DNA from 2 places in the Marinobacter sp. SS13-12 genome. Region 2 is predicted to be linked to the other one. Evidence: predicted binding sites of a transcription regulator. Region 2 holds the regulator's gene; the other holds the start of a gene.

Region 1 (10,998 bases), 1.6 Mb from region 2:
GTGCCAGAGCGACCCGGACCCGTGCAGAATCCGGCAGGCTGACCGCCGGATTGGTGCCCATGATCCAGATCACCCGGATATCGCCCCGGTGAACCGCTTCAAACATGTCCACGGCCTTCAGGCCAGGACCATCAGCCACCTGGTTGGTTCCCCAGAACTCTGCCACCCGCGATCTTGCCCCGGGGCTGTCGTAATCCATGTGGGCCGCCAGTGTGTTGGCCAGACCGCCCACCTCCCGGCCACCCATGGCGTTGGGTTGGCCAGTCAGCGAAAAGGGCCCGGCACCAGGCTTGCCAACACGGCCGGTGGCCAGGTGGCAGTTGATGATGGCATTGCCCTTGTCGGTGCCGGCGACGGACTGGTTAACCCCCTGGGAGAAGCCGGTGACCGTGCGTGGCGTCGATGCAAACCAGCGATAGAAGGTTTCCACATCTTCCGGCGACAGGTCACACTGCTCGGCCACTGACCCGACATCCGGGGCTGCAGCCCGCGCGCTCACCAGAGCTTCATCGAATGCCTGGCAATGGGCATCAATATAGGGCTCGTCCAGCCCACCCTGATCAGACAGCCAGCTCAGTAAGCCGTTAAACAATACCGTGTCAGTACCGGGGCGCAGGGCCAGGTGCAGGTCCGCCAGCTCGCTGGTTGCGGTGCGACGGGGGTCGATGACCACTACCCGGCGCCCCTCCCGGGCCGCGGCTTTCATGCGTTGGTATAGCACCGGGTGTGCCCAGGCCGCATTACTGCCCGCCAGCACCAGCAGATCCGCCAGCTCCAGGTCTTCATAACAGCCGGGCACCACATCGGCACCAAACGCCCGCTTGTGGGCCGCAACCGCAGACGACATGCAAAGCCGGGAGTTGGTGTCTACATTGGCCGTGCGCAGAAAGCCCTTGGCCAGTTTATTGGCCACGTAATAGTCTTCCGTCAACAACTGGCCCGACAGGTAGAAGGCCACAGACTGCGGCCCGTAAGTTTCAATGCTGTTGCGGATAGCGCCCGCCACTTCGTCAAGCGCATGGTTCCAGTCAGACTTCCGCCCCCTGACCAGCGGATACAGCAATCGCCCTTCCTGCCCGGTGGTCTCGTGCAGGCTGGCACCCTTGACGCACAAGCGCCCATAGTTCGCGGGATGGTTGGCGTCTCCGGCTACCGGCTTGCGGGCGTCAGGGTTTGCCATAACGCCACACCCGACCCCGCAATAGGGGCAGGTGGTGTGAACAGATGGGTTGCTGGCTTTCTGCGAATCCACGATATCTCCTGAGCATCACTAACACACAAAAAAGCCCGCGATGCCCGATCTGTTGCGGAACAGACTGGGCATGCGGGCTTCTTTGCCACAATTAAGCACCGGGCCTGCATCTTGCCCGGTGTTTTCACGAGGTGTTCTCGCTTATTTGCAATTCCAGGGCCTTGCAATTCCAGGGCCATCATCGGCAGAACGTATCGCCGACAGCACTTCCGCCCCTGTGAGCGGGGGATTTACCGGGCAATCCGGACTCAAAACAGTGCAAAACCGCAGGAAATGCCCAACGACCGCGCAGGTTTTCATCCGTGAAGGACTGAAAAAGAATGGTGAATTCGGCTGACGTCCCGATAACAAGGGCCCTCCAACACCCTGGCAGATTTATTGCTTTCACCTCTGTACGAGGCAGAAAACGCTTTGCCGAATGATTAGCCATTCGCAGTCAACGACTGTTCAGTTAAGGAAACCACCATGAATTCGCCAGAACCCCTTCGCATCCTTCTGATCGACAAGGACCCCGAACGGGCAAGCCAGGTTTGTGCCGCACTCAGGCACGAGGGCCATGAGGTAATCCGCCAGCGCCCGGATGCCACTGGCCTGACTGCAGCGGTGGCCCGTGACCAGCCGGACATGGTGATCATTGATATGGACTCGCCAGACCGGGACACCCTGGAAAACATGAGCACCCTCAATGCCCACGCACCCAGGCCCATCGTCTTTTTTGCCGACCAGCCTGGCGACCGTGCCACCATTCATGCAGCAGTAAAGGCAGGCGTCAGCGCCTACGTTGTGGACGGCATACAGCCGGAACGGGTTCGCTCGATTATTGATTCGGCGGTTGCTCAGTTCGAGTCCTTTCAGGCGTTGCGGACCGAGTTAGAGGAAACCCGCTCGGCACTGGAAGATCGCAAGACGATCGAGAAGGCCAAGGGCATGATCATGCGGCATGAGCGCTGTGACGAGGAAACGGCCTATCGCATGCTGCGCAGTTCCGCCATGGAGCACAGCGAACGCCTGGCGGTTATGGCGCGCCGCGTTATTACCCTGATCGAAAGCCGCAGCCAGAAATCGGGCAGACCAATCCAGAAAGCCTCGTAACTGCCCCGGACGGAGTCGCAATGGTTCACCCCACCCCGCTTCACAGACACCCCGGATTCCATGTCCGGCTTGGCTTTGTGCCACTGCTGGACAGCGCTCCACTGATTGTGGCCCGCGAACTGGGTCTGTTTGATGCTGAGGGGCTCGACGTAGAACTGGTGCGGGAGGGCTCCTGGGCTTCTCTGCGGGACAAGGTCACCTTCGGGCTTATCGATGGCGGCCACATGCTGGCACCCATGCCGCTGAGCATGTCCCTGGCTATTGACCGGCCGAAAGTACCGGTCGTGGTGGGCATGGTGCTGAGCCGCAATGGCAATGGCATCACCCTGGGTAACAGACTGTTTGGCGAGCTGCAGCGCTCGGCAACGAATCTGGACAATCCCATCGCCACTGCTCGCGAACTGATCAGCCTGGCAAGACACAGAGGGGAACCAATACGCCTGGCCTCTGTCGCTCCCTGGTCCAGCCACGACCTCCAGCTTCGTGACTGGCTGGCATCCGCCGGCCCGGATGCGGAACATCATATCCAGATTATCCCGGTGTCCCCGATTCAGATGGTCGATGCCTTCCGCTCGAATGCCATTGAAGGCTGTTGCGTTGGCGAACCCTGGAACAGCCTGCTTGAGTACGAAAATCTGGGGCGCATCCTTCATTCCGGCCACCAGATATGGCAGAACGCGCCGGAAAAAGTCCTGGGCATGCGGGCAGACTGGATGTCGCAGCACGGCGTGATGTACCGACACCTGGTGCGCGCCCTGCTCGCTGGCTGCCGGTGGCTGGACAACCGCCACAATCATCGCCTGCTGCGTGAGATTCTGGCGAAACCGGAATACCTCGGCGAGCAGATCAACGTACTGGATGACCATCCCTACAGCCTGTTCCATCCACGGCTGGAACAACACTTCTTCCGTCATTCCGCCAACTTTCCCTGGCTCTCCCAGGCGCACTGGCTGGCCTCACGGCTGACACTCCGGGGACAACTGGGCCCCGTCAGCGGTGCCATGGTGCGCCAGGTAATCCGGCCTGACCTGTTCCGGGATGCTGCGGCCTCCATGGGTATAGACACGCCGGTTATCGACAGCAAGATGGAGGGGCGACACCAGCTGCCGTTTACTCTGTCGGGGCGTTACGGCCCCGTTGCCGTGGCCAGTGACAGACTACTGGGAGAACGGCTTCACGACTGGAGGGCGGACAACCAGGACCATACCAGCCCGCCCAACAATGAGGCGCTGCGCACTAAAACGGCCACCAGAACCGGGCCGGAACAGGGAAACTGAAACCGGAAGTCTGTATAAATCTATAAATTTCAACGTATTGGAGAACTGGCACGACGTCTGCTTAATAGACTACAGACGATCTTGCATCCACTGCACGGTTAATCGGCAGTGAGAGAAACTGAAAATCATCAGGCATTGGCGCCTGCGCTCCGGAAACGGAGGGCAGGCTTTTTTTTGCCTGAAATAACACCGGGAGAGCACCATGCAACTGAAAACACTGGCAGCCACATTATTGATCCTGACAGGAACCGGCACGGCACAGGCCGAAATCGGCCCTGCGGAGAAGCCGGACCTGAGGCTCGGTTTCATCAAACTGACCGACATGGCGCCACTGGCCATCGCCTGGGAGCAAGGTTTCTTTATGGATGAGGGCCTGTTTGTGGAACTGGAAGCCCAGGCCAACTGGAAAGTGCTGCTGGACGGCGTGGTGACCGGCACTCTCGACGGCGCCCACATGCTCGCCGGCCAGCCATTGGGGGCCACCATCGGCTACGGCACCCAGGCAGACATCATCACCGCGTTCAGCATGGATCTGAACGGCAACGGAATCACCGTCTCTGACGACGTCTGGGAACAGATGACCCCACACATCGACAAGAATGAACAAGGTAAGCCCGTCCACCCCATCGGTGCTGCCGCCCTGAAACCGGTAATCGAACAGTACCGTGACGAGGGTGAACGCTTTCGCATGGGGATGGTGTTCCCGGTCTCCACCCACAATTACGAGTTGCGTTACTGGCTGGCGGCCGGCGGCCTGAACCCGGGTTTCTATGCCCCGCAACGGGGTGACACCAGCGGCAACATAGGCGCCGATGTGCACCTGTCCGTCACCCCGCCACCGCAAATGCCGGCCACTATGGAGGCCGGCACCATCCAGGGCTATTGCGTGGGCGAACCCTGGAACCAGCAAGCGGTTTTCAAGGGCATCGGAGTGCCAGTCATCACGGATTACGAGATCTGGCCCAATAACCCGGAGAAGGTGTTCGGGGTTACGGAAGCCTGGGCCGAAGAGAACCCCAACACCCACCTTCGACTGCTGCGGGCATTGATTCGTGCTGCCCACTGGCTGGACGAGAACGACAACGCCAACCGCGAGGAAGCAGTGAAAATCCTGTCCCGCTCCAGCTACGTTGGCGCTGACGAGGAAGTGATTGCCAACTCCATGACCGGCACCTTCGAGTACGAGAAAGGCGATGTGCGGAAAGTACCTGACTTCAATGTCTTCTTCCGCTATTACGCCACCTACCCCTACCCCTCCGATGCCATCTGGTACCTGAGCCAGATGCGCCGCTGGGGCCAGATCCCGGAGCCGAAATCCGACGACTGGTACATGGAAACGGCCGCCAGGGTCTACCGCGCCGACATCTACAAGGAAGCCGCCCGCTCGCTGATTGAAGATGGCACCCTGAGTGCCGACGACTTTCCTGACCTGGACGGCGAAAACTTCACCCGCCCACACCAGGGTGAGCTGATCGACGGCGTGGCCTTCACTCCGAGGGAGCCTAACGCCTACATCGACAGTTTCGAGATTGGCCTCAAAGGCTCGCAAACCCCTTAAGCATTGAGTGTCAGGAGACATCACATGACCACGCTCAGCCAGACCGACTCGTTATCACAAGGCCAACGATGGCTTCGTGCGCTGACTGAAAAACTGTCCGGCCAGAACCTGGCCGAAACCGGCCGCCAGCTGCTGCTGCCGGCCATCGGTATCGCGCTGTTCCTGGGTTTCTGGCACCTCGCCGCACCCCAGGTGCAGACTTCCCTGGGTGCATTTCCGGGCCCGGCCCAGGTACTGGAGCAAACCGGTCAGCTCTGGCAGGAACACAGCAACCAGCGGGACCGGGCCGCCCAGTTCGTCACCATGCAGGAACAACGCAATGAACGCATCCTGGCGGAGAACCCGGACGCGGAAGTAAAGATCCGCGACTACCCCGGTGCGCCAACGTTTATCGACCAGGTCGTCACCAGCCTGGGTACCGTACTGGCCGGTTTTGTTCTGGCCACCATCATCGCCGTACCACTTGGTGTCATCATCGGCCTGAACCGCCACTTCTCAGCGGCCGTGAACCCGCTGATCCAGATCTTCAAACCGGTATCACCGCTGGCCTGGCTGCCACTGGTCACCATGGTGGTCTCGGCCACCTACGTCAGCGACGACCCGATGTTCGAGAAGTCGTTCCTGACCTCGATGATCACCGTCACTTTGTGCAGCCTCTGGCCCACGTTGATCAACACCAGTGTGGGTGTTTCAGCAGTCAATCCGGATCTGCTGAACGTGTCCAAAGTGCTGCAACTGTCTTTCTGGACCCATGTCCGAAAAGTGGTGCTGCCATCTTCGGTCCCCATGATCTTTACTGGTCTGAGGGTGTCTCTCGGTATTGCCTGGATGGTCCTTATCGCCGCCGAAATGCTGGCCCAAAGCCCGGGACTCGGCAAATTCGTCTGGGACGAGTTCCAGAACGGCAGCAGTGAATCCCTGAGCCGCATTATGGTCGCCGTTCTCGCTATCGGCTTTATCGGATTTTTACTGGACCGAATCATGCTACTGATTCAGAAAAAAGTAGCCTGGAACGAATAGGACTCGGCATAGAGCTGGCAGGGAGGGTGGTCCGGGGACGTCAAAAACAGGGATGTTTTTGTCCAGCGTACAGGGACGTATTCACAGCGTGCCCCGGACCACCCTCCCTGCCAGCTCGTACTCCGAAACAAGAGGAGAAAGAACATGAGTAAGTCACACCTCGAATTGACCAATGTACAGATGGCCTTCGACACGCCTGGAGGGCCTTTCGTAGCACTGGAGAATATCGATCTTAAAATTCGTAAAGGCGAGTTTGTATCGCTAATCGGGCATTCCGGTTGCGGTAAATCCACTGTGCTCAATATCGTCGCTGGGCTCTTACAGGCCACCCGTGGAGGCTGTGTGCTGGACGGGCATGAGGTGAATACGCCGGGGCCGGAGCGAGCTGTGGTGTTCCAGAATCATTCGCTGATGCCTTGGCTGACGGTGTACGAGAACGTGGAGCTGGCCGTACAGCAGGTATTCCGTAAAACCATGACTAAGACCGAGCGACGGGACTGGATTCTGCACAATCTCAAGCTGGTCAATATGGACCACGCGCTCGACAAGCGCCCCGGTGAAATTTCCGGAGGTATGGCGCAGCGGGTGGGTATTGCCCGGGCACTGGCGATGAAGCCCAGTGTGCTGTTGATGGACGAGCCTTTCGGGGCACTGGATGCGTTGACTCGGGCCCACCTTCAGGATTCGCTGATGAAAATCCAGCAGGACCTGAACAGCACGGTGATCATGATCACCCACGACGTGGACGAAGCGGTGCTGTTGTCGGACCGGATTGTGATGATGACCAACGGACCGGCTGCCACCATCGGCGAGGAATTGCACATTGAACTGGAGAGGCCCCGCAACCGGGTCACCCTGGCCGATCACCCCGAGTACGTGCGTTATCGGCAGGCCGTGCTGTCCTTCCTTTATGAGAAGCAGCGCTTCCCCGGCAAAGGCCAGGAAGAACAGGGAGAGGCACGCACCGAGGAGACTGCCCCGGCTCAAGCTGAAGAAACGCCGGAGGTGGAAAGCAGCCAGCCGGAAATCCCGGTTCGCCGCATCGCCTGAGCTCATTGGGGCATCGCGGGCTCTCGCGCCGGTTCAAAGCACTCATCCGGTGCACGTCGCCCTGTCAAAGCGCATGAATTCCGTGCCAGCCTCAAAGCCTTCCGGCATAACTAGCTGTAAATACTAGAATTATTATGTTGGCACGGCCTTCGCTATTACAAACATAGGGAAGAACGTCCCGGCCACGGATCGGCCGGACCATCAGATCATTGTTGTTGGCATTGGCGCCGGACCATCGAGTCCCTTCGGGGATCAGATGCTCCGGCTTTTTTTGTTTGGGCAGAGAAGGGGATGACGATCGTGAGAGCAGCAACAGGACAGACTCTCGTTATCTGCGGGCACGGCATGGTGGCCCAGCGTCTGCTCGAAAAGCTGGTTGAGCAGCCGCAGAACCCTTTCGAGCAGATCGTGGTGTTTAACGGTGAAGCAACGCCGGCCTACAACCGCATCCAGCTTTCGGCCGTACTGGCGGGCGATGCCAGTGAGGACAGCCTGCAACTGCAGCAACCCGATTGGTACCGGAAGCACAATATTGAGGTGCACCAGGGCGATCCGGTTATTGCCATCAACCGCGCGAAGAAAACCGTCAGCACCGAGAGCGGGGTGGTTCAGCCGTACTCCCGCCTGGTTCTGGCCACCGGTTCCCGCCCGGCCAGCCTGGGCCTGGAGGGCGAGCACCTGGAAGGCGTGATGGGCTTCCGGGACCTGCAGGACACCCGCCAGCTCATCAGCATCAGCCAGCGCCAGCGCCGGGCTGTGGTCATCGGTGGCGGATTCCTGGGCCTGGAGGCCGCCGAGGGGCTTCGAAGCCGCGGCATGGCGGTCACGGTTCTGCACCGCAGCAGCCACCTGCTGAACCGGCAACTGGATCGCGCCAGCGGGGCGCTGCTGGAAGATGCCCTGACTGACCGCGGACTGTCGGTTCGCACCAACACCTGCCCCGTGGCCCTGCTTGGCCGCAATCTGGTGCGCGCGGTGCAACTGGATGACGAAACCCTGATAAGCACCGACCTGGTGGTGACAGCAGCCGGTATCACCCCGAACGCAGAACTGGCCCGGGGGGCCGGCCTGGACTGCGACAGGGCCATCCGGGTGAACGCGCAACTGCAAACCAGTGATCCCCACATCCATGCGCTGGGCGAATGCTGCCAGGTCGAAAGCCAGACCTTTGGACTGGTAGAGCCAGGCTATCAACAGGCGGAAGTGCTGGCCCAGGTGTTGTGCGATCCGGACAGCCAGGCTGCCTTTGAGCCATCCATTATTGCCACACGCCTGAAAATCAGCGGCATTCCCATTTTTTCCTGCGGCCAGACTGAAGCGGACGCGGATACCGAATCCGTGGTCTGGCAGGACTATGAAACCAATCGTTACTGCCGGCTGCTGGTTCGCAACCAGCGCCTGACTGGCGCCGTGCTGTTCGGCGAAACCAGCGACGGCCCCTGGTACAGCGAACGTATTCAACAGGCCGATGACATCAGCCCTTACCGGGCCCATCTGGCCTTTGGCAAGCACTACTGCGAAGCCGCGTAAGGCGGCCGGGAACAGAGAGAGGAATTACCATGAGCAAAAAAACCCTGATCGTGATTGGCAACGGCATGGTCGGCCACCATTTCCTGGAGCAACTGGTGGCAACGCCCGCTGCAGCGGACTTCGACATCAAGGTATTTGGCGAAGAGAAGCTGCTGGCGTATGACCGGGTTCACCTGTCCGAATATTTCGGCGGTTCCACCCACGCCGACCTGGCCATGGGCACCGCCGACTGGTACGCGGAAAACAATATCGACCTGCGCCTGGGCGAACAAGTCACCGGCATCGACCGCGACAACCAGACCATCACCACACCGATGGGCGAGTACAGCTACGACGAACTGGTGCTGGCCACCGGCTCCTACCCGTTTGTCCCCCCGATCAAGGGCAACGAGCACCCCCACTGCCTGGTGTACCGAACCCTGGAAGACCTGGACAGCATCCGCGCCAGCGCTGACGGCGCGAAAACCGGCGTTGTGGTGGGTGGCGGCCTGCTGGGTCTGGAGGCGGCCAATGCCCTCAAGACTCTGGGGCTGGATGCCCACGTGGTGGAATTTGCACCCCGCCTGATGCCGGTGCAGCTCGACAGCGATGGCGGCGCCCTGCTCAAGCACAAGATCGAGGAACTGGGGGTGCAGGTGCACACCGAGAAAGCCACCACCGAGATCATCGAAGGCGAAGACGCCCGCCTGCGGATGAACTTCAGTGACGACTCTCACCTGGAAACCGATCTGATCGTTTTCTCCGCCGGCATCCGGCCCCAGGATGCCCTGGCCCGCAGTAGTGACCTGGCCATGGGCGAGCGCGGCGGCATTGTCATCAACGACCAGTGCACCACCTCGGACCCGCACATCCACGCCATTGGTGAATGCGCCCTGTGGAGTGAGAAGATTTTTGGCCTGGTGGCCCCCGGCTACACCATGGCCCGCACCCTGGCCTCCGTGCTCAACGGTGACGAGGAAGCGGCCTTCACCGGCGCCGACATGAGTACCAAACTCAAGTTGCTGGGTGTGGATGTGGGCTCCATCGGCGATGCCCACGCCCAGACCCCGGGTTCCCGCAACATCCGTTTCAACGATGAGCAGGCCGGCCACTACCGCCGCATGGTGATCAGTGAAGACGGCAAGACCCTCCTGGGTGCCATCCTGGTGGGCGACAACAGCCACTACGACACTCTGCTGCAATACGCCCTTAACGGCATTGAACTGCCGGAACAGCCGGAAACCCTGATCGTGCCGGAAAGCCAGGGCGGTGCTCCGGCCCTGGGCCCCGATGCGCTGCCGGAAACGGCCTCGATCTGCTCCTGCCACAACGTCTCCAAGGGCGATATCTGCGGCGTGATCGATGCCGGCTGCAGCGACCTGGGTTCGGTCAAGGCCGAAACCAAGGCCAGCACCGGCTGCGGCGGTTGTGCCGCGTTACTGAAGAACGTGGTGGATAACGAACTGGAAAAACGCGGCGTGGAAGTCAGCAAGGACATCTGCGAGCACTTCCCGTACAGCCGCCAGGACCTGTTCAACATCGTCAAGGTCAACGGCATCCGCACCTTCCGTACGCTGATCCGCGAACACGGCAAGGGTCACGGCTGCGACATCTGCAAGCCGGCGGTGGGCTCCATTCTCGCCACCTGCTGGAACGAACACATTCTGGCCACCGACCACGTACCCCTGCAGGACACCAACGACACCTTCATGGCCAACATGCAGAAGAACGGCACCTATTCCATCGTGCCGCGCATTCCCGGTGGCGAAATCACCCCGGACAAGCTGATCGTGCTGGGCGAGGTGGCCAAGGAATACAACCTGTACACCAAGATCACCGGCGGCCAGCGGGTGGACCTGTTCGGCGCCACCCTGAGCGAGCTTCCCGAAATCTGGGAGAAACTCATCGCCGCCGGCTTCGAAACCGGCCACGCCTACGGCAAGTCCCTGCGCACGGTGAAGTCCTGCGTCGGCAACACCTGGTGCCGCTACGGCGTACAGGACAGCGTGGGCATGGCGATCACCCTGGAGAACCGCTACAAGGGCCTGCGAGCGCCCCACAAGGTAAAAATGGCGGTGTCCGGCTGCACCCGTGAATGCGCGGAAGCCCAGAGCAAGGACTTCGGCGTGATTGCCACGGAAAACGGCTGGAACCTGTATGTCTGCGGCAACGGTGGCATGCGCCCGCGCCATGGCGACCTGTTCGCCACCGATCTGTCGGACGAGGAACTGATCCGCACC
Region 2 (10,998 bases):
CCTGGCGAATGATCTTGCCGATGTACTGCAGGTGGCGCCGCCGGGCCTCATTCTGGCGAATGCGGCGGGACTCCTCAATGGCCGCCCTCAGTGTTCCGCTGATGGGCAGGGTGTCGAGCTGGTCGTTGCTCAGGTCGAGCATGCGCTTGCCCAGGCCCTGCAGCTGGTGCATGTCCCGCTTGAGCTGGGATTTGCTGGGGCCGGAGTATTCGGGGTGGTCGTTTTGAGTATCGTTCATGAAGCGTCCGTTTTGTCGGATTACGGCTTCGCCTAATCCGACCTACATTAAATTAAGCGTCCGACCCGTAGGTCGGATTAGCGAAGCGTAATCCGACAAACCTGTCATCCATAAAATATCGTAGCCAGGCCAAGAAACGCCATAAACCCGATCACATCTGTCACCGTCGTCAGTATAACGCTTCCCGCCAGCGCCGGATCAATGTTGCGGGATTTGAGGAACAGGGGCAATACGGTGCCCACGAGGGCTGCTGCAATCAGGTTTATGATCAGCGCAGCAGCAATGATGGCGCCAATCATCATGTCCTTGAACCAGAGGGTGGCGGCGGTGGCTACCACAACAGCCCAGAGCAACCCGTTCAGGGCGCCGGCGACAAATTCGCGGTTCAGCAGCCAGCCCACGTTGGCGCCACTGATCTGCCCCACGGCCATGCCGCGGATGACCAGGGTCAGGGTCTGGCTGCCGGCGATACCGCCCATGGAGGCCACGATAGGCATCAGCACAGCCAGCGCCACGACTTTCTCGATGGTGGCTTCAAACAGGCCGATGACAGCGGAGGCAGTAAACGCCGTAAGCAGGTTGATGCCCAGCCAGACAGCCCTGCGCCGGGTGGTCTTGAAAATCGGCGCAAAGGTGTCTTCATCCTCGTCCAGGCCTGCCATGCTCATCAGGGAGTGATCGGCATCCTCGCGGATGACGTCAACCACGTCATCGATGGTGATCCGGCCCAACAGCTTGCCTTCCTCGCTGACCACCGGTGCCGAGATCAGGTCGTATCGCTCGAACAGGGTGGCTACCTTGGTGTCGGACAGGGTGACCGGTATCGGCTCAATGTCGGTGTCCATCACTTCCCGCACCGTCGCAGCAGGGTTGGAAACCAGCATTTTGGTGATCGGCAGCATGCCGATGAATTCGTCCCGCCGGCTTACCACGATCAGGCTGTCCGTCATCGGTGGCAGATTACGGTGACGGCGCAGGTAACGCAGAACCACGTCGATGCTGATATCCGGGCGCACCGTGATGGTGTCCGTATTCATCAGGCCGCCAGCGGTGTCTTCCGGGTAGGAGAGCACTTCCTCAACGCGCTGGCGGTCCTGTTCGTCCATGGTGTCCAGGACTTCCTGAATCACCGTATCGGGCAGCTGTTGCAGCAAGTCGGCAAGGTCATCCGACTCGAAATCTTCAATGATGTCTGCGAGTTCCTGAGCGTTCAGCTGACTCAGGAAGTAGCCGCGGATATCATCATTGAGATACTGGAGAACTTCGCCCTCCAGTTGTTTGTCCACCAGGTTCCACAGCAACGCCCGCTGACGGGGTGGCGAGGATTCCAGCAGGTGGGCAATATCACTGGGGCTCAGGCCGCCATTGAGGATGCGGGCAACCTGTTTCAGGGCGCCACTGTCCAGCGCTTCGCTCAGGGAGCGAAGGCGTTGGCGAGCCTGGCTTTTCTCCAGAATATCGGTCATGGATCACCCACAGTCAGAAAACCCCCGTATTATAGCGAAGTTAGGGTACACAGGTGAGAAAGAGTTGTAGGTGAATGCCGTGGTCGGGCCACCCACGGGCTGGCGGCTATTCGCCCTCGCCGAAATAATCATCAATAAGTGCTGACAGCGCCTCGATGGCCTCGGACTCGTCCGGCCCGTCTGCAATCAGTTCTACTTCCGTGCCCTGGCTGGCAGCCAGCATCATCACCGGCATGATGCTCTTGGCGTCCACTTTTCGGTCGTTCCGGCTGATCTGAACACTGCTCTCGAAATCCGACGCGGTTGCAACCAGCTTGGCGGCAGCGCGGGCATGGAGGCCAAGTTTGTTGACGATGGTGATGGGGCGGCGAATCATAGACGGTTCAGCTTTCCCGGCTCTGCAAGTGCGGAAGTTCAGTGTGCCGGACCTGGACGTTGCTGTACTTTCCCGAGAAATGACGGCCCAGCTGTTCGCAGACGTAAACCGAGCGATGCTGGCCACCGGTACAACCGATGGAAATTGTCATATAGCTGCGATTGCTGTCGGCAAAGGAAGGCAACCAGGTTTCCAGGAAGCTGGTCAGATGGTCCACCATTTTCCGGCTCAGGGGTTCCTTTTCCAGGAAGTCGATAACAGGCTGGTCGGTACCTACGAATTTTCGCAGGCTGGTGTCCCAGTAGGGATTGGGCAAACAGCGGACATCGAACACATAATCCGAGTCCAGCGGCACCCCGTGCTTGAAGCCAAAAGACTGGAACAATAGCGCCAGTTCCTGCTCACGTCGCCCGGCCACCCGCTGCTTGACCATGTCCCTCAGTTCGTACATGGACAGCCCGGTGGTATCGATATAAAGGTCGGCCAGTTTCGACAGGGGTTCCAGCAGTTTTTTCTCGTTGCCGATGGCTTCGCGCAGTGAGGTCCTGTCGTCGCTCAGGGGGTGCTTGCGCCGTGTGGCGTGAAATCGCTGGAGCAGGGACTGTTCATCGGCGTCCAGGTAAATGACCTCGATGGTCACGCCGGTATCCTGCAGGCTGCGGTAGATGTCTTCAAAGTTACTGAGCTCGCCGGACAGATTGCGTGCGTCGATGCTCACCGCCATCTTGCCCAGCCGGCCCGGTGAGCTCTGGGTGGTGGCTTCCCGCGTCAGGGGGAAGAGCAACCCGATGGGCAGGTTGTCAATGCAATAGAAACCCAGGTCCTCCAGCACGTGCAGGGCGGTACTTTTACCGGAGCCTGACCGGCCGCTGACGATGATCAGTTTCATAGCCCATTCACCTCGAATCCAGAGCGGCTCAGCTTCCTTCGGCCGTCATCCGGCGATAGAGAGAGTCCGCATCGGTACACTGGCGGAGTTGATCGCAGAATGCCCGTACATTGAACTTTTCGGCCAGCTGGCTCAGCAGTTCAAGGTGTTCACTGGTCGCTTCCTTGGGAACAATCAGGGCAAACACCAGGTCTACCGGCTGGTTGTCGATGGCATCGAAGGCCACACCTTCTTCCAGGGTCAGCAATACCCCCACAACGTGATCGAGCCCTTCCAGGCGACAGTGGGGAATGGCGATACCCTGGCCAATACCCGTGCTCCCCAGTCGCTCCCGGGCAACGAGGTTGTTGAATATCGCGGTATCACTGAGCGACGGATCGTGTTGCTGGATCTGCTCCGCAATGGTTTCCATAACCCGCTTCTTGCTGGAGGCGGGCATCCTGCAAAGGGCCAGCTCCGGCGCGAGAATGTTCTCGATAGTCAGGGATGTGTCGGTCATGAATCGACTGCAGTTCCGTAAAAAAAGGCTGCGGCAGCTTTTGTAACGAAGCCGGCGCCGCAGCTCGATTAACTGTTATGCACCAAACAGGACGCCCTAGCGGGCTCCGTTTCCGTGCATCCGGTCAACGTTCTTTTCCTTGTGCTTCAGGATCTGCCTGTCCAGCTTGTCCACCAGCGCATCAATGGCGGCATACATATCGCTGTTTTCGGCCTTTGCGTGAATCTCACCACCTATCACGTGTAGCGTAGCTTCCGCCATCTGGCGCACTTTTTCCACCTCAAGGGTGACCTGGCAATTGCTGATGTGGTCAAAGTGACGCTCAAGCTTGTCAAACTTGCCTGTTACGTAATCTTTCAGTGCGGGAGTCAATTCTACGTGATGGCCTGAAATATTGAGTTGCATAGGCTTCTCCTGTTATCGGATTTTACTACTACACCAGTCGCTTTCTTTCGTTGGACGGAGGAATGTGCATTGCCTCACGGTACTTGGCCACGGTTCGTCTCGCTACCTTGATACCCTGTTCTCCTAGCATGGCTGCAATTTTACTGTCGCTCAATGGCTTTTTCGGGGTTTCCGTTGCAATCAGCTTCTTGATCATGGCCCGGATTGCCGTAGAGGAACATTCTCCGCCCTCGTCAGTGCTGACATGGCTGGAGAAAAAATACTTGAGTTCAAATATGCCACGCGGCGTGTGCATGTATTTCTGGGTGGTCACCCTGGAAATGGTCGACTCATGCATTTCCACCGCCTGGGCAATGTCCGACAGGATCAGTGGCTTCATGTATTCCTCGCCATGGTCCAGGAATCCCTGCTGGTGCTCGACAATTCGCGTGGCTACCTTGAGCAGAGTCTCGTTACGGCTTTGCAGGCTCTTGATAAACCATTTCGCTTCCTGCAGTTGGTCTCGCAGGTAAGTGTTGTCGGCACTGCTGTCCGCACGCTTTATAAGTGAAGCATAGCTGGCATTGACACGAATGCGCGGTGCAATTTCCGGATTCAGCTCTACCCGCCAGCGTTCGTTGTGCTTGCGCACGATCACGTCCGGGATGACGTAGTCCGGTTCGGCCTGGTCGAGGGTATCGCCCGGGCGCGGATTCAGCCCGGTAATGAGGGCCAGAACGTCCCGCAACTGATCTTCCTTCAGGCGGCTGCGGCGCAGCAGTTGTGCGTAATCACGATTGCCCAGAAGATTAATGTAGTGGGTGATCACCAGCCGTGCCTGGGCGAGCCACGGGGTATCCGGTGGCAGCTGGTTCAGCTGGATCAGCAGACATTCCTGAAGATTCCGGGCGAAGACACCAGGCGGATCAAAATGCTGCAACCGGTGAAGTACGGCTTCCACCTCGTCCATTTCAAGCGGGTCTTCATCAGACTCTTCCATCATCCCGGAATGGATCTCTTCCAGGGGAGAGGTGAGGTACCCGTGATTATCAACCGCATCCATCAGCGCGTGGGCGATGGCCTGGTCCCGTTCGCTCAGGGGCGTCAGGTTCAGTTGCCACTCCAGGTGATCGTGCAGGGTTTCCGTAGGCGAGTTGCGAGTTTCAAAATCGTTGTCGTTTTCATCGTCGTTACGGGCCGATGACGCGGGTGCCGACTGGTAGATGTCGTCCCAGGCGGTGTCGACCGGAAGGTCATCGGGAATGGTGTCGGGGCTGTCGGTCTCTGACGACCAGTCAGGCCCGTTTTCGGATTCATCCCAGTCTGAAGACGATTCGGAGGCGGTGTTTGACTCTTCTGTCGATGAGGCTTCGGCAGCGGTGTCGTTCTCGTTTTCCGTGGATTCCGGATTCTGGTTATCGTCGTCTTCCGAGGTTTCCAGCATGGGGTTGGATTCCAGCGCCTGCTGGATTTCCTGCTGGAGGTCGAGGGTGGAGAGCTGCAGTAGCCTGATAGCCTGTTGCAGCTGGGGCGTCATGGTCAGGCTTTGACCCAGCTTTAACTGTAATGAGGCTTTCATAACCATAGTTCAGGATCCGTCACTCGGTCGCTCTCGGCCTTTCCGGGGAGTTGAGGTTGCATAAAAACTCTTTGTATGCTGGCAACTTGCCGTGCCAAGCAAGTTCTTTGCCGAGTGTACTACAGGCGAAATTCATTGCCTAGATACACTTCCTTGACCTGCTGGTTGGCAAGAATAGCTTCCGAGTTGCCGGATGCGATGATATGGCCTCCGCTGACTATATAGGCGTTCTCACAGATGTCGAGTGTTTCCCTCACATTGTGGTCGGTGATCAGCACTCCAATGCCCTTGTCCCGCAGGTGGCGGATAATGTGCTTGATGTCGCTCACCGAGATCGGGTCCACCCCCGCAAAGGGTTCATCCAGAAGAATAAATGCCGGCTCCATCGCCAGGGCCCGGGCGATTTCGACTCTCCGGCGCTCGCCACCCGACAGCGCCATACCGGGGCTGTCGCGGATATGGGTGATATGAAACTCTTCCAGCAGCTCTTCCAGCTTGGCATCCCGTTGGCTGCGGTTAAGTTCGCGGCGGGTCTCCAGAATGGCCATGATGTTGTCACGTACGGTCAGTTTGCGGAACACCGACGCTTCCTGGGGCAGATAGCCGATACCCTTGCGGGCCCTGCCGTGCATTGGTAGTGGCGTGATGTCCTGGTTGTCGATGGTGATCCGGCCATTGTCGGCGGGAACCAGCCCTACAATCATGTAAAAGCAGGTGGTCTTGCCGGCGCCGTTGGGGCCCAGGAGGCCGACAATTTCACCGCTGCGGATCTGCAGGGAAACGTCGATGACAACTTTCTTCTGCTTGTAGCTTTTTGCCAGGTTACTGGCTCTGAGAACTGCCATCGGTATCCTGTCTGTCGGGGTTGCTGGGAGAGTTGCTGGTTCTGTTGCGGGGTTGTATGACCATCTCCACACGGCCACTGCCTTCGCCCGCGTCAGCAGCGCCTTCGGCGGTAACAACACGTTCGGCACTGTCGTAGTGGATAACATCCCCACGGAACAGGTTACCGTCCTGCTCAATAACCGCCTCACGTTCGAAGGTTACCCGGTTTTCGGCGGCTGACCAGATGATCGTCAGGGCGCGGGCATCTGTTTCTCCCTGTCCTTCCGTTGCCGGCTGCCGGTAATGAGCTGGCTGTCCGGTTGCTTCAATGCGGCTGACACCGTTCTCGTCCCGGTAAAGTACAACCTTGTCGGCGGTCAGGTTGGTCTGGCCCTGTGTCATTTCCACGTCACCGGTATAGGTTGCGATACCCTGGCCGTCATCCAGTCGTGCGCTGTCAGCATTGACCCTGATGGGCTGGTCAGACTCCATGTCGAACGCAAGGGCTGTGGGCGCTACCAGTGCCAGGCAAGCAGCAGCCAGTACCAACGATTTCGGTGCGGGCCAGCGGGGCCTGCCGCGGAGATCAGATTTACTTGCCAGGCTCATAGCGTCCTTCCACCTGCGAGTCGAGTTCAAGAATGCGGTCATCAATCCAGGCCTTCATTCCAGTAGCCGTGGTCAGGCTGACCGCATCGGTCAGTGCTACCGGCTCGTCCGTGTAAACGGTGCGATCACGGTTATTCATTGTCAGTGCCGTTGTTGTCAGGGTCAGCGGGCGCCCGCCTTCGGCTTCCCGGATGACTTTTACATCCCCGGTCAGGTGAACCAGGTCTTCAGCTTCGAGAAAACGTCCTTCGGTTGCCTGGACCTGCCAGGGTGGATTGCCACCCTCGCCGAACAGTGTCGCCCGGGGCGATTTCATGACAGTCTCGCTGCGGGACTCGAACTGCTCGATCCTCGGGCTCCGGAACCGTGTTGTCAGCCGGCCCGTTTCGTCGTACGACAGGTAAAGACCGTTGACCACAAAGCCGTCGGGCTCGGATTCGCCCCGCAGTGAGGCAGCGTCTGTCGGCACCGTTGGTTCGTCACTTTGCCAGAGCAGGAAAAACAGTGCCACTATCGTGCTTGCCAGGCCCAGGGTTCTTACCCAGGGGCGGTTAAACAGAGGCTGGGCGGACATCAATTCTGCTCCAGGTAGGGTTGCAGGCTCGCCTCGAGCTGCCCGCAGGCGCTCAGCAGCAATTCACAGGCTTCCCTGACCGCACCGCTGCCACCAGCGGCAACCGTGCAGACATCCGCATGCTGGCGCACAAACCAGTAACCATTGGGTACGGTAATGCCGAGCCCGGCATAGCGGATGGCCGGCAGGTCCGGCAGGTCATCCCCCATATAGGCGATCTGCTGTGGGGAGAGGCCGAGCTGTCCTGCCAGCTCCACCAGGGCGACCTTTTTGTCCTCCCGGCCTTGCATCAGGTGAGGGATGCCCAGGTCGTTCATGCGCCTTTCGGTCAGTGGTGAGCGGCGCCCGGTAATGACTGCAACGTCAATACCTGCTGCCATCACCTGCTTGATACCCAGTCCGTCGAGAATATTAAAGCCTTTCAGTTCGTCTCCGGAGGCGCTGAAAAACAGCTTGCCGTCGGTCATGATGCCGTCGACGTCCAGAGCCAGCAGGCGGATGGCGGCTGCTTTTTCCATTACGTCCGCCGGCCACTGCGGGCGCTGCTGGTCTGTCATCAGGTCACTGATCAGAGTACTCATCAGATAACACCGGCCCGCAGCAGGTCGTGCATATTGATGGCACCGGTGAGCTTGCCGTTGCGGTCGATAACCGGCAGGGCATTGATTTTCAGCTCCTCCATCATGTTCAGGGCTTCGGCTGCCAGCTGGTCGTCGTGGATAACCCGGCCGTTGCGGGTCATCACTTCTGCAATCGGGGTGTTGTGGATATCCACGGAGCGGTCCAGGGTGCGACGCAGGTCACCGTCGGTGAATACGCCCACCAGGTCTCCAGCGGCATTGATAACCGTGGTCATGCCCAGCCCCTTGCGGGAAATTTCCAGCAGTGCTCCGCCAAGGGTGATGTCTTCCTGTACCCGGGGAATGCGGTCACCCGTGTGCATGATTTCGGAGACACGCAACAGTAACTTGCGGCCCAGGCTGCCACCGGGGTGTGACAGCGCGAAGTCTTCAGTGCTGAAGCCCCGCGCTTCCAGCAAGGCGACCGCCAGGGCATCGCCCATCACCAGGGTGGCGGTAGTGCTGGAGGTAGGGGCCAGGCCGAGAGGGCAGGCTTCCAGGGCAACACTGACATCCAGATTGGCGACCGCTTCCCGCGCCAGGGTAGAGTTTGCGTTGCCGGTCATGCTGATCAGCGGCGCACCCATGCGCTTGATCAGTGGCAATATGGTGAGTACTTCACTGGTGTTGCCGCTGTTGGAAATGCCCAGTACCACGTCCTGGCTGGTGATCATGCCCAGGTCGCCATGGCTGGCTTCGCCCGGGTGCACAAAGAAAGAAGGAGTACCTGTGCTGGCCAGGGTGGCGGCAATCTTGTTGCCGATGTGGCCGGATTTGCCCATGCCGGTCACCACAACGCGGCCCTTACAGGCCATGATAACTTCACAGGCGCGGACGAAGTGATCATCGATCCTGTCGGTCAGGGCGTCAATGGCTTCGCGCTCGATCTCGATGGCTCTCAGGGCGGATTCTCTGAAGGTATGACTGATCTCGGTGTTCATCTGGCACCCGGGTCCGGAATGTTAATGCTTTTCATCGTGGCGAGAGTATATCACTTCAAGGGCTTTGGCTGCCTTCATGACAAGACGGTCAGCAAAACTGATCATTGAGATCCATTCATTTTGTTAAGGATGGATTGAGGTTGTCAGCAGGTTCGCATAATGTACGCACACATTGAGGGCTGCAACCGATCCGCAAGGCTGGCCCCGAGACACCCGGCGGTTACTTGGAACAGGTATGGACACTTCACCCTACATCGAGCTCAGAGACGTGGTTTTCACCCGCGGTGATCGTCGTATCTTCGATGGTGTCAGCCTGGACATTCCCCGCGGGAAGATTACGGCCATCATGGGCCCCAGCGGCACCGGCAAGACCACCCTGCTCAGGCTGATCGGCGGGCAGTTACGGCCGGATTCCGGTACCATCACGGTGGCAGGCGAAAACGTGCCGCGGCTCAAGCGCAAGGCTCTTTACCGCCTGCGGGAGAAGATGGGCATGCTGTTCCAGAGTGGTGCCCTGTTTACCGACCTCAGCGTGTTCGAGAACGTGGCCTTTCCGCTTCGGGTTCATACCTCCCTGCCGGAAGACATGATCCGTGACATTGTGCTGATGAAGCTGGAAGCTGTAGGCCTGCGAGGGGCCCGCGAGCTGATGCCGGCGGAGCTGTCGGGCGGAATGACCCGGCGGGTGGCCCTGGCCCGCAGCATCGCGCTGGACCCGGAACTGATCATGTACGACGAGCCCTTTGCCGGGCAGGACCCGATTGCCATGGGGGTACTGATCAAACTGATCCGGGATCTGAACAGTTCCATGGGTCTGACCAGTGTCATGGTCTCCCACGATGTCAAAGAATCCCTGAGCATCTGCCACTACGCCTGCATCGTGGCGGATGGGCAGATTATCGGTGATGGCACTCCCGAGGAAATCACGGCGCACCCGTCTGAGCAGGTCCAGCAGTTTTTGCACGGCCATCCGGATGGTCCGGTGCCGTTCCATTACCCGGCCGCGGATGCGGAGCAGGATTGGGGCATTACCGGGAGGAGCCGCTAATGGAAAAGTTGGCAGCGTTTGGCCGGCTGGGGCTGGATATCATCGCTTCGCTGGGGCGTTCCGGCCGTTTCCTGGCAGGCGTCCTGGGCGGCGTTTCAAAGCCGTCGGTGGCATTCCCGCTGTTGCTCAAACAGCTGTATTCAATTGGTGTGCTGTCTCTGGCGATCATCGTGGTTTCCGGCCTGTTCATCGGCATGGTACTGGGGCTGCAGGGCTACACCATTCTCAGCGACTACGGCTCGGAAGCGGCCATTGGCCAGATGATTGCACTGACGCTGGTGCGGGAGCTGGGGCCGGTGGTGACGGCCCTGCTGTTCGCTGGCCGCGCAGGCTCGGCATTAACGGCTGAAATCGGGCTGATGAAAACCACCGAGCAGCTCTCCAGCATGGAAATGATGGGGGTGGACCCGCTTCGCCGGGTGATTGCCCCTCGGCTCTGGGCCGGTTTTATTGCCGTACCCATTCTGGCTGCCGTGTTCTCGGTAGTCGGTATCTGGGGTGGCATGCTGGTGGGTGTTGAATGGCTCGGTGTTTTCGAGGGTTCTTTCTGGGGCAACATGCAGTCCTCAGTGAGTTTCACCAATGATGTTCTCAACGGTGTGATCAAAAGCGTGGTATTCGGCTTCGTCTGCACCTGGATTGCGGTCTACCAGGGCTATGACTGCGTGCCCACATCCGCCGGCATCAGTTCTGCCACCACCAAAACGGTGGTGTATTCGTCGCTGGCGGTGCTGGGGCTGGATTTTGTGCTCACCGCCGTCATGTTTGGCGACTTCTGATCGCGGTATACTGAAACAACAGGACACAGGGGGCCGTCATGGCACAGAGAACAACAGAAGTCATCGTAGGGCTGTTCATGATTGCAGGTATCGCGGCTTTGATGTTTCTGGCACTGCAGGTCAGCGGGTTGACGCCAAAAGCGCCGGAGCGTTCTTACACGCTTTACGCCA

What was found. Region 2 encodes sigma-54, which starts transcription at its own class of promoters, with help from an activator protein. Its sites were predicted from a motif close to ANTGGCATNNANNTTGCTNT; they were not measured.
Region 1: a site for sigma-54 is predicted at 3,666-3,685, ahead of QPL94_RS01765 (CmpA/NrtA family ABC transporter substrate-binding protein). Genes of this name have one in related genera too.

The regions. Positions count from the first base shown of each region.
Region 1 is NZ_JASSUA010000001.1:382,897-393,894, forward strand. Features, by position in the region: gene QPL94_RS01750 (nitrate reductase) at 1-1,252, opposite strand, end outside; gene QPL94_RS01755 (ANTAR domain-containing response regulator) at 1,718-2,344, shown strand; gene QPL94_RS01760 (CmpA/NrtA family ABC transporter substrate-binding protein) at 2,365-3,621, shown strand; gene QPL94_RS01765 (CmpA/NrtA family ABC transporter substrate-binding protein) at 3,824-5,179, shown strand; gene QPL94_RS01770 (ABC transporter permease) at 5,204-6,199, shown strand; gene QPL94_RS01775 (ABC transporter ATP-binding protein) at 6,380-7,249, shown strand; gene QPL94_RS01780 (NAD(P)/FAD-dependent oxidoreductase) at 7,550-8,779, shown strand; gene nirB (nitrite reductase large subunit NirB) at 8,809-10,998, shown strand, end outside.
Region 2 is NZ_JASSUA010000001.1:2,032,867-2,043,864, forward strand. Features, by position in the region: gene yjgA (ribosome biogenesis factor YjgA) at 1-238, opposite strand, end outside; gene mgtE (magnesium transporter) at 343-1,704, opposite strand; gene QPL94_RS09380 (HPr family phosphocarrier protein) at 1,811-2,080, opposite strand; gene rapZ (RNase adapter RapZ) at 2,088-2,969, opposite strand; gene ptsN (PTS IIA-like nitrogen regulatory protein PtsN) at 2,998-3,468, opposite strand; gene hpf (ribosome hibernation promoting factor) at 3,565-3,873, opposite strand; gene QPL94_RS09400 (RNA polymerase factor sigma-54) at 3,902-5,431, opposite strand; gene lptB (LPS export ABC transporter ATP-binding protein) at 5,551-6,276, opposite strand; gene lptA (lipopolysaccharide transport periplasmic protein LptA) at 6,254-6,865, opposite strand; gene lptC (LPS export ABC transporter periplasmic protein LptC) at 6,849-7,439, opposite strand; gene QPL94_RS09420 (KdsC family phosphatase) at 7,439-8,020, opposite strand; gene QPL94_RS09425 (KpsF/GutQ family sugar-phosphate isomerase) at 8,020-9,000, opposite strand; gene QPL94_RS09430 (ABC transporter ATP-binding protein) at 9,236-10,048, shown strand; gene mlaE (lipid asymmetry maintenance ABC transporter permease subunit MlaE) at 10,048-10,827, shown strand; gene mlaD (outer membrane lipid asymmetry maintenance protein MlaD) at 10,866-10,998, shown strand, end outside.